Algoriphagus sp. Y33: one gene and its partner. The protein of the gene in region 2 interacts with the protein of the main gene of each other region in a pairwise test. Links are inferred from orthologs where the notes say so. Each region holds a gene or a part of one and is shown on either strand. Other genes may lie near its edges. The genes, in order: ID165_RS19065 and lpdA.

Evidence for each region.
Region 1: the proteins of lpdA (region 2) and ID165_RS19065 interact in binary tests that used the Escherichia coli proteins (3 or more experiments, as listed by UniProt). The link is inferred for Algoriphagus sp. Y33 from one-to-one orthologs.

What each region holds. Positions count from the first base shown.
Region 1 is NZ_CP061947.1:4,706,830-4,710,181, reverse strand. The notes cover bases 105-3,125. They hold ID165_RS19065 (ATP-dependent helicase), read right to left. Parts: upstream 2,739-3,125; coding sequence 471-2,738; downstream 105-470. Other genes in these bases: ID165_RS19060 (lysophospholipid acyltransferase family protein), read right to left, coding at 2,974-3,125; ID165_RS19070 (DUF4290 domain-containing protein), read right to left, coding at 105-404. In the rest of the region: more of ID165_RS19070, read right to left, coding at 1-104; more of ID165_RS19060, read right to left, coding at 3,126-3,352. UniProt on the Escherichia coli protein: A helicase with DNA-dependent ATPase activity. Unwinds DNA duplexes with 3'-5' polarity. Translocates on single-stranded DNA with 3'-5' polarity. Initiates unwinding more efficiently from a nicked substrate than double-stranded DNA.
Region 2 is NZ_CP061947.1:6,049,051-6,052,275, reverse strand. Bases 134-3,027 are described here. They hold lpdA (dihydrolipoyl dehydrogenase), read right to left. Parts: upstream 2,333-3,027; coding sequence 935-2,332; downstream 134-934. Other genes in these bases: odhB (2-oxoglutarate dehydrogenase complex dihydrolipoyllysine-residue succinyltransferase), read right to left, coding at 2,481-3,027; ID165_RS24955 (Rossmann-like and DUF2520 domain-containing protein), read right to left, coding at 134-849. Also shown: ID165_RS24960 (pirin family protein), read left to right, coding at 1-75; more of ID165_RS24955, read right to left, coding at 76-133; more of odhB, read right to left, coding at 3,028-3,225. UniProt on the Escherichia coli protein: Lipoamide dehydrogenase is a component of the glycine cleavage system as well as of the alpha-ketoacid dehydrogenase complexes.

The DNA of each region.
Region 1 (3,352 bases), 1.3 Mb from region 2 along the record:
CCAATGAAAATAATCGCGGCTTCCTGCTCTTCATCATCTTCCAATTTGATAGCACCTTCGATTAGTTTCTCTATGTTTCGACCGTAGTGCTTGAATCTGACTTCACCTTTTGGATAGCCGATAGGAAGAGGCTTTTTGCCTAGCAATTCCTTCTCCGGCATAGGGAAAGGAGCGTCCACATCCAGCTTGAAATCAGACATGATGTACAAGTCGTCCCAAAGCTTTTGGTCATTCTCCTGTTTGATGGTGGGATTTAACTGCTTGATGATTTCAATTACAGTATATGCGCTTTGGGTACGCTTATCACGATCCTCAATCGCCGTGATATGATCAACGAGGCGTTGAATGTTTTTGCCGTATTCTTTCAAAATGAGTTTTTGTTTGTCTGGTTCAAAGTGCTCCATAATGCTCCCCTATTTTGCGCTAATTAAGGTAATGAAAAAATTACCAAAAGGCAGGGGTGCAAGTGATTAGTCTATAATTCTGAGCTTCGCAAAGCTAAGTAATAATGTTTTCTCACCAAAATGCTCGAATTGAATCGTTGCTTTTCGGTTAATTCCTTCTGTTTCAATCTTTTGTACTTTTCCGAAGCCGAACTTGGGATGCTCTACCAGTTGCTCCGCTTGCAGATTGTTTGTATTCGAAGGTTTGAAATCAGGACTCGGGGTGTGCAGTTTCATCGCAGTGGGCATCCGCGTTTCCGGTTTCTTCTTGATGCCGATATATCCCGAAGACTCAGATGTCCCAGGCAGTCCTTCTTTCCGGAAGGCACCTGACATTTCTTTTGATGCGACTCGTTTGTTTACCTTGATGCAGTCCGGAGAGACTTCTTCCAAGAATCTGCTTGGCTCACAATTCAGCAACCGGCCATAGCGATATCGAGTGAGTGCATAGGTAAAATATAATTTATCCATAGCCCTGGTAGCGGCGACGTAAAACAACCGTCTTTCCTCTTCCAAATCCTCCCGGCTCTGCATCATCATCTGAGAGGGAAACAAATCCTCTTCCATACCTACCACAAAGACCTGTTTAAACTCCAGGCCTTTTGAGGAGTGAATAGTCATCAGCGTGATGGCATCCGTCATGTCCTTATCCCTGTCATTATCGGTGAGCAGAGCGATTTCCTGAAGAAAAGAGCCTAAGCTTTTGTCCTCATTCTCTTCGTTATCCACATATTCTTTGATTGCATTAAGCAATTCCTGGACGTTTTCATACCTGTTTAATCCTTCTATGGTTTTATCTTCATAGAGTTCACGTAGAAGTCCACTTTGCTTGGCAATACTGCTGGCTGCTTCGAACGCATCCTTACGCTCCACCTCGATCTTAAATGCTTTGATCATCGTGGCAAAGTCATCTAATTGACTCGCTGCTCTGCCTCCAATGAAGCTGTGCGCATTTTGCACCACCTCCCAGAGCGGTATATCATGGTCAAATGCCGCTACCAGAATTTTGTCTACCGAGGTGTCTCCAATTCCACGCTTGGGATAGTTCACTATTCGCTTGAAGGCCTCTTCATCCACGGGGTTCACAGTGAAGCGCATATAAGCCATCAGATCCTTGATTTCTTTCCTTTGATAGAACGAAAGTCCACCGACGATCTTGTAGGTCAAATTCAATTTGCGAAGTGCCTCTTCTATCGCTCTTGACTGGGAGTTAGTTCTGTAGAGAATGGCAAAATCACTGTTGTTGAGCTGTTTGGTGTTTCTTTCTTCGAAAATAGTAGAGGCTACGATTCTTCCTTCTTCACTATCAGTACTTGCTTTGACCAATTCGATCAGGTCACCATCTCCGTTTGAAGTCCAGACGTTTTTTTTGAGCTGCGCTTTGTTTTTATCAATAATAGAATTGGCAGCTTCTACTATCGTTTTGGTAGAGCGGTAATTTTGCTCCAGTTTCACGACAAATAAATCCGGATAATCCTTTTCGAAATTCAGAATGTTTTGGATATCCGCACCCCGGAAAGCATAAATACTTTGTGCATCGTCACCAACCACGCAGATGTTTTGATGAACGGCGGCCAGCTTTTTGGTGATCAGGTATTGGGAGAGGTTTGTATCCTGAAACTCATCCACCATCACATACCGGAAGCGTTGTTGGTATTTGTTTAGCACGTCGGCATGGTCTCGGAATAGGATGTTGGTATTGAAAAGCAAATCATCAAAGTCCATGGCACCGGCTTTGAAAAGCCTGTCTTGATAGCGCTGGTAGATTTCACCCATTTTGGGCTTCATGGCAGCTTCATCATCGGCTTTCACAAATGGATCGTCCTGATACACTTTCCAGGAAATTAGCCGGTTTTTGGCTCCGGAAATTCTGGAAAGCACAGCGTTGGCTTTATAGACCTTGTCGTCCAGACGCATTTCTTTTACGATTGTACGGATAAGCGACTTGGAATCATCGGAATCATATATGGTGAAATTGGAGGGGTATCCAATTTTGGGAGCTTCCACTCTTAGGATTTTTGCAAACACGGAGTGAAAAGTACCCATCCAGGTGTTTCTGGCTTCCAAGCCTGCCAGAGATTCAATCCTGTGGCGCATTTCTGCCGCCGCTTTGTTGGTAAAGGTCAGCGATAAAATATTAAAGGCATCTACGCCTTTGGCATATATCAAATGGGCGATGCGGTAGGTGAGTACACGGGTTTTGCCTGATCCCGCTCCTGCGATGATCATGACGGGGCCATCTGTGTGTTCTACAGCCAATCGCTGCTCCGGGTTTAAACTTTCGAGATAATCCATTTTATTTAGAAGCAAGATGCTGGATACAAGATCACTAAAGTATCAAGTAACTAGTATCTAGATTTGAGATTCAAGAGCCATGAAGCTAGAAAAAGCAACAATACTCAGGTAATAAAGTTCAAGAAACCAACTTGCTGAGAGACGAGCAAGATTAGATTTGGGAAATCTTTTAATTCGTCACAACGGACAAATTCTCTCCCTCTTTCAATTTTCCAATCCGCCGAATTCTTTCAATTTAAATTTTCCAGCGCTTATGACTCCATAGGTATAGATCCGGTTGTGCGCGGATATTGTCCTCCAGTCTCCGGCAAAATTCATCTGTGATACTATGCTGAGTATGGTCTATATAAGGCGGAGTGGCCAAAGGAGAGAATTCAAACCTGTAATGTCCCCGTTTTATTTTGGTCATTGTTCCAAAGAAAACGGGTAGGTCCATTTTCTTGGCCAAAACCTCTCCGCCTTCGAAAAACAATGCGGGTCTGTTCATAAACTCCCTGGTATAACGGCTGTCTGATACACGCGGTCTTTGATCCGCCGCCAGATGGACGATTCTAGGAGTGCCTCTCATAGTGATCATACTGCGTCTGAATGCGCTTTTTTCTGTCATTACTCCT
Region 2 (3,225 bases):
ATGAATACGCAAGCCCAAATTCAAGAAGCATACGACGATTATGAGGCAGGAAAATTCGGAACTTGGTCGCACTGATCAGCTATCAATAATATCCTGGGAGATCAGCCGGTAGATTTCAGCAATACCTTCGTTGTAATTTAAAAACCGATGATGATCTTCTAGGGTTTCATAATCTCCCCGTATCGCAGGACCTGTTTGAGCTGCTTTTGCACCCATTTGAAGGCTTTTGGAAATCGTTTCAATAATCAGCGGTTTCAGCATATCGAAATCCAGCCCTTGTCTCCGCATCACCTCTTCAGCGATTCTTATCATATGATTGGAGAAATTGCTGGCAAAAACCGCTGCAATATGCATGGCTTTCCTATCCTTGGACCGCACAATATACGTAAGTGGAGACAGGCTTTTAGCCAATTTTTTTAGTTTTTGAAGTGTCTCCTCATCATCAGATTCCAACAAAAACGGCACTTCACCAAATTCCATTTTCCGCCCTTTGGTAAACGACTGTAAAGGGTAGAAAATACCGGTGTAGGTTGCAGAGCTATAATTCAACATATCTAATCCAACGGAACCTGAAGTATGCACCAAAATGCTATCCTCCGGCAGAATAATCTCATCCGCCAAGTCTAAAATTGCAGAATCTTTCACAGCCATAATAAAAATTTCTGCTTCACTGGCTGAGAAATCCAAGTCATCTTTGGGCTCACCTGCATATACCCGATCTGTGATTTGTTCTGCGCTTTTGATCGTTCGGGCGTAAACTTCCGTAACCACATGTCCCGCATCTTCCAATGCGGGCGCAAGGTGCCAAGCTACATTTCCGGCACCCAGAATAGCAATTTTAAACTTCATGATGGAAGTAAACTATTTTTCCCCAAAAAGAAAAAAACCATCCGAATCTCTCCGAATGGTCTCTTCTATAACTCTATTTTCTACCTTAAATATGCAGTGCTCTATTGTCTGTAGCAGCCAAACAAGCTTCTTTGAATGCTTCTGTGTAAGTCGGGTGTGCATGGGACATTCTGGCGATATCTTCCGCTGAGGCCCGATATTCCATAGCCACCACAGCTTCAGCGATCATATCCGCAGTTCTTGGGCCGATCATATGTACTCCCAGAATCTCATCCGTCTCAGCGTCTGCCAGAACCTTTACCAATCCATCTGTATCCATAGACGCTCTTGCACGTCCGGAAGCCATAAATGGAAACTTCCCCGTTTTGTACTTAATGCCTTTTTCCTTCAGCTGTTCCTCAGTAAAACCTACAGCCGCTACTTCAGGCCAAGTATATACTACACCGGGAATCAGATTGTAATTAATGTGTGGCTTTTGACCTAAAATGGTTTCAGCCACAAATACGCCTTCCTCTTCAGCCTTATGCGCTAGCATGGCACCTTTCACCACATCTCCTATCGCATAGATATTCGGTACATTGGTCTGTAAATGATCATTGACTTCGATCTGACCTCTATCAGTGATCTTCACTCCGGCAGCTTCAGCATTCAAGCCATCAGTGTATGGTTTTCTGCCGATAGAAACCAAGACATAATCCCCTTTCACCTCGATCGTTTCTCCCTTAGAGTCTTCAGCTTTAACAGTAACTTCTTTGCCTTTGGCTTCCACTGCAGTCACTTTATGCTTTAAGAAAAATTCAAAGCCGATTTTTTTCAAGGACTTTTGGAGTTCTTTGCCCATGGTACGATCCATGGTAGGGATAAGCGAATCCATAAATTCAATCACAGAAACCTTTGCTCCCATTCTCGCATAGACAGAACCCAATTCCAAACCAATCACACCACCGCCGATCACAACTAGGTGTTTTGGTATCTCTTTCAGGTTCAACGCTTCAGTAGAGGTGATCACTCTGTCTTTGTCCAGCTTGATGAAAGGCAATGAAGAGGGCTTAGACCCAGTGGCTATGATTATATTTTTACCCTGAATATCGGAAGATGATCCGTCGTTCTTGGTGACTTTCACCGTGGTTTTATCCACGAACGAACCAACTCCCTGATGAACGTCGATTTTATTCTTCTTCATCAGGTACTGAATACCATCTGTGTTTTGCTTTACCACATCATCCTTTCTAGTGATCATCTGTTTCAGATCTACTTTCAGGTTGCTTAGATTTATCCCATGGGTCTTGAACGTATGAGCCGCATTGTGGTAATGCTCAGAGGAATCCAAAAGTGCTTTGGAAGGGATACAGCCTACATTAAGACAGGTACCTCCAAGCGTAGGATATTTTTCGACAATGGCGGTCTTCAACCCTAGCTGTGCGCATCGAATTGCTGCGACATATCCACCCGGACCGGAACCAATTACTATAACGTCATACATGTTTTTAGATTTTAGTAGCAAGTATCGAGTATCAAGACCTCCACTTACTTTAAATTGAAACTTTTATGCATCAAAATAGGAAAGCTTTCCAGTACACTCACTTAATAAGCTACCTACTTGATACTTTGTACTGGTTACTAGATATTTTTTAAACTCCAAACAACAACCTGGTCGGATCTTCAAGCAATTCTTTCACCCTTACCAGAAAGCTCACTGACTCGCGCCCATCGATGATTCGGTGATCGTAAGAAAGGGCCACATACATCATCGGAAGAATGACCACTTCTCCATTCACAGCCATGGGGCGCTGCACGATGTTGTGCATTCCCAGAATGGCTGATTGCGGAGCATTGATAATCGGCGTGGACATCATCGAACCGAAGATACCACCATTTGTCAGGGTGAATGTTCCACCAGTCATCTCCTCGATAGAAAGCTTATTGTCCCTGGCCTTACCGGCTAGTCTTACCACTTCTTTTTCGATCTGGTCAAAACTCATGGCTTCAGCATTTCTGATCACCGGAACCACCAGCCCTTTTGGAGCGGATACAGCAATAGAGATGTCGCAGAAATCATTGAAAACAATCTCATTTCCGTCAATTTTGGCGTTAACGGATGGCCACTCTTGAAGCGCTACACACACCGCTTTGGTGAAGAAGGACATAAATCCAAGCCCCACACCATGTTTCTCTTTGAATTGCTCTTTGAATTTGGATCTTAAATCCATAATTGGCTTCATGTTCACTTCATTGAATGTAGTGAGCATTGCTGTCTCATTTTTCACTGACACCAGCCTTCTGGCAACAGTTTTTCTCAATGAGGACATTTTCTCCCTGCGCTCATTTCTAGATCCTGCAACCGGAGCGGGAGCTGAACTTACAGCAGATTTGCTT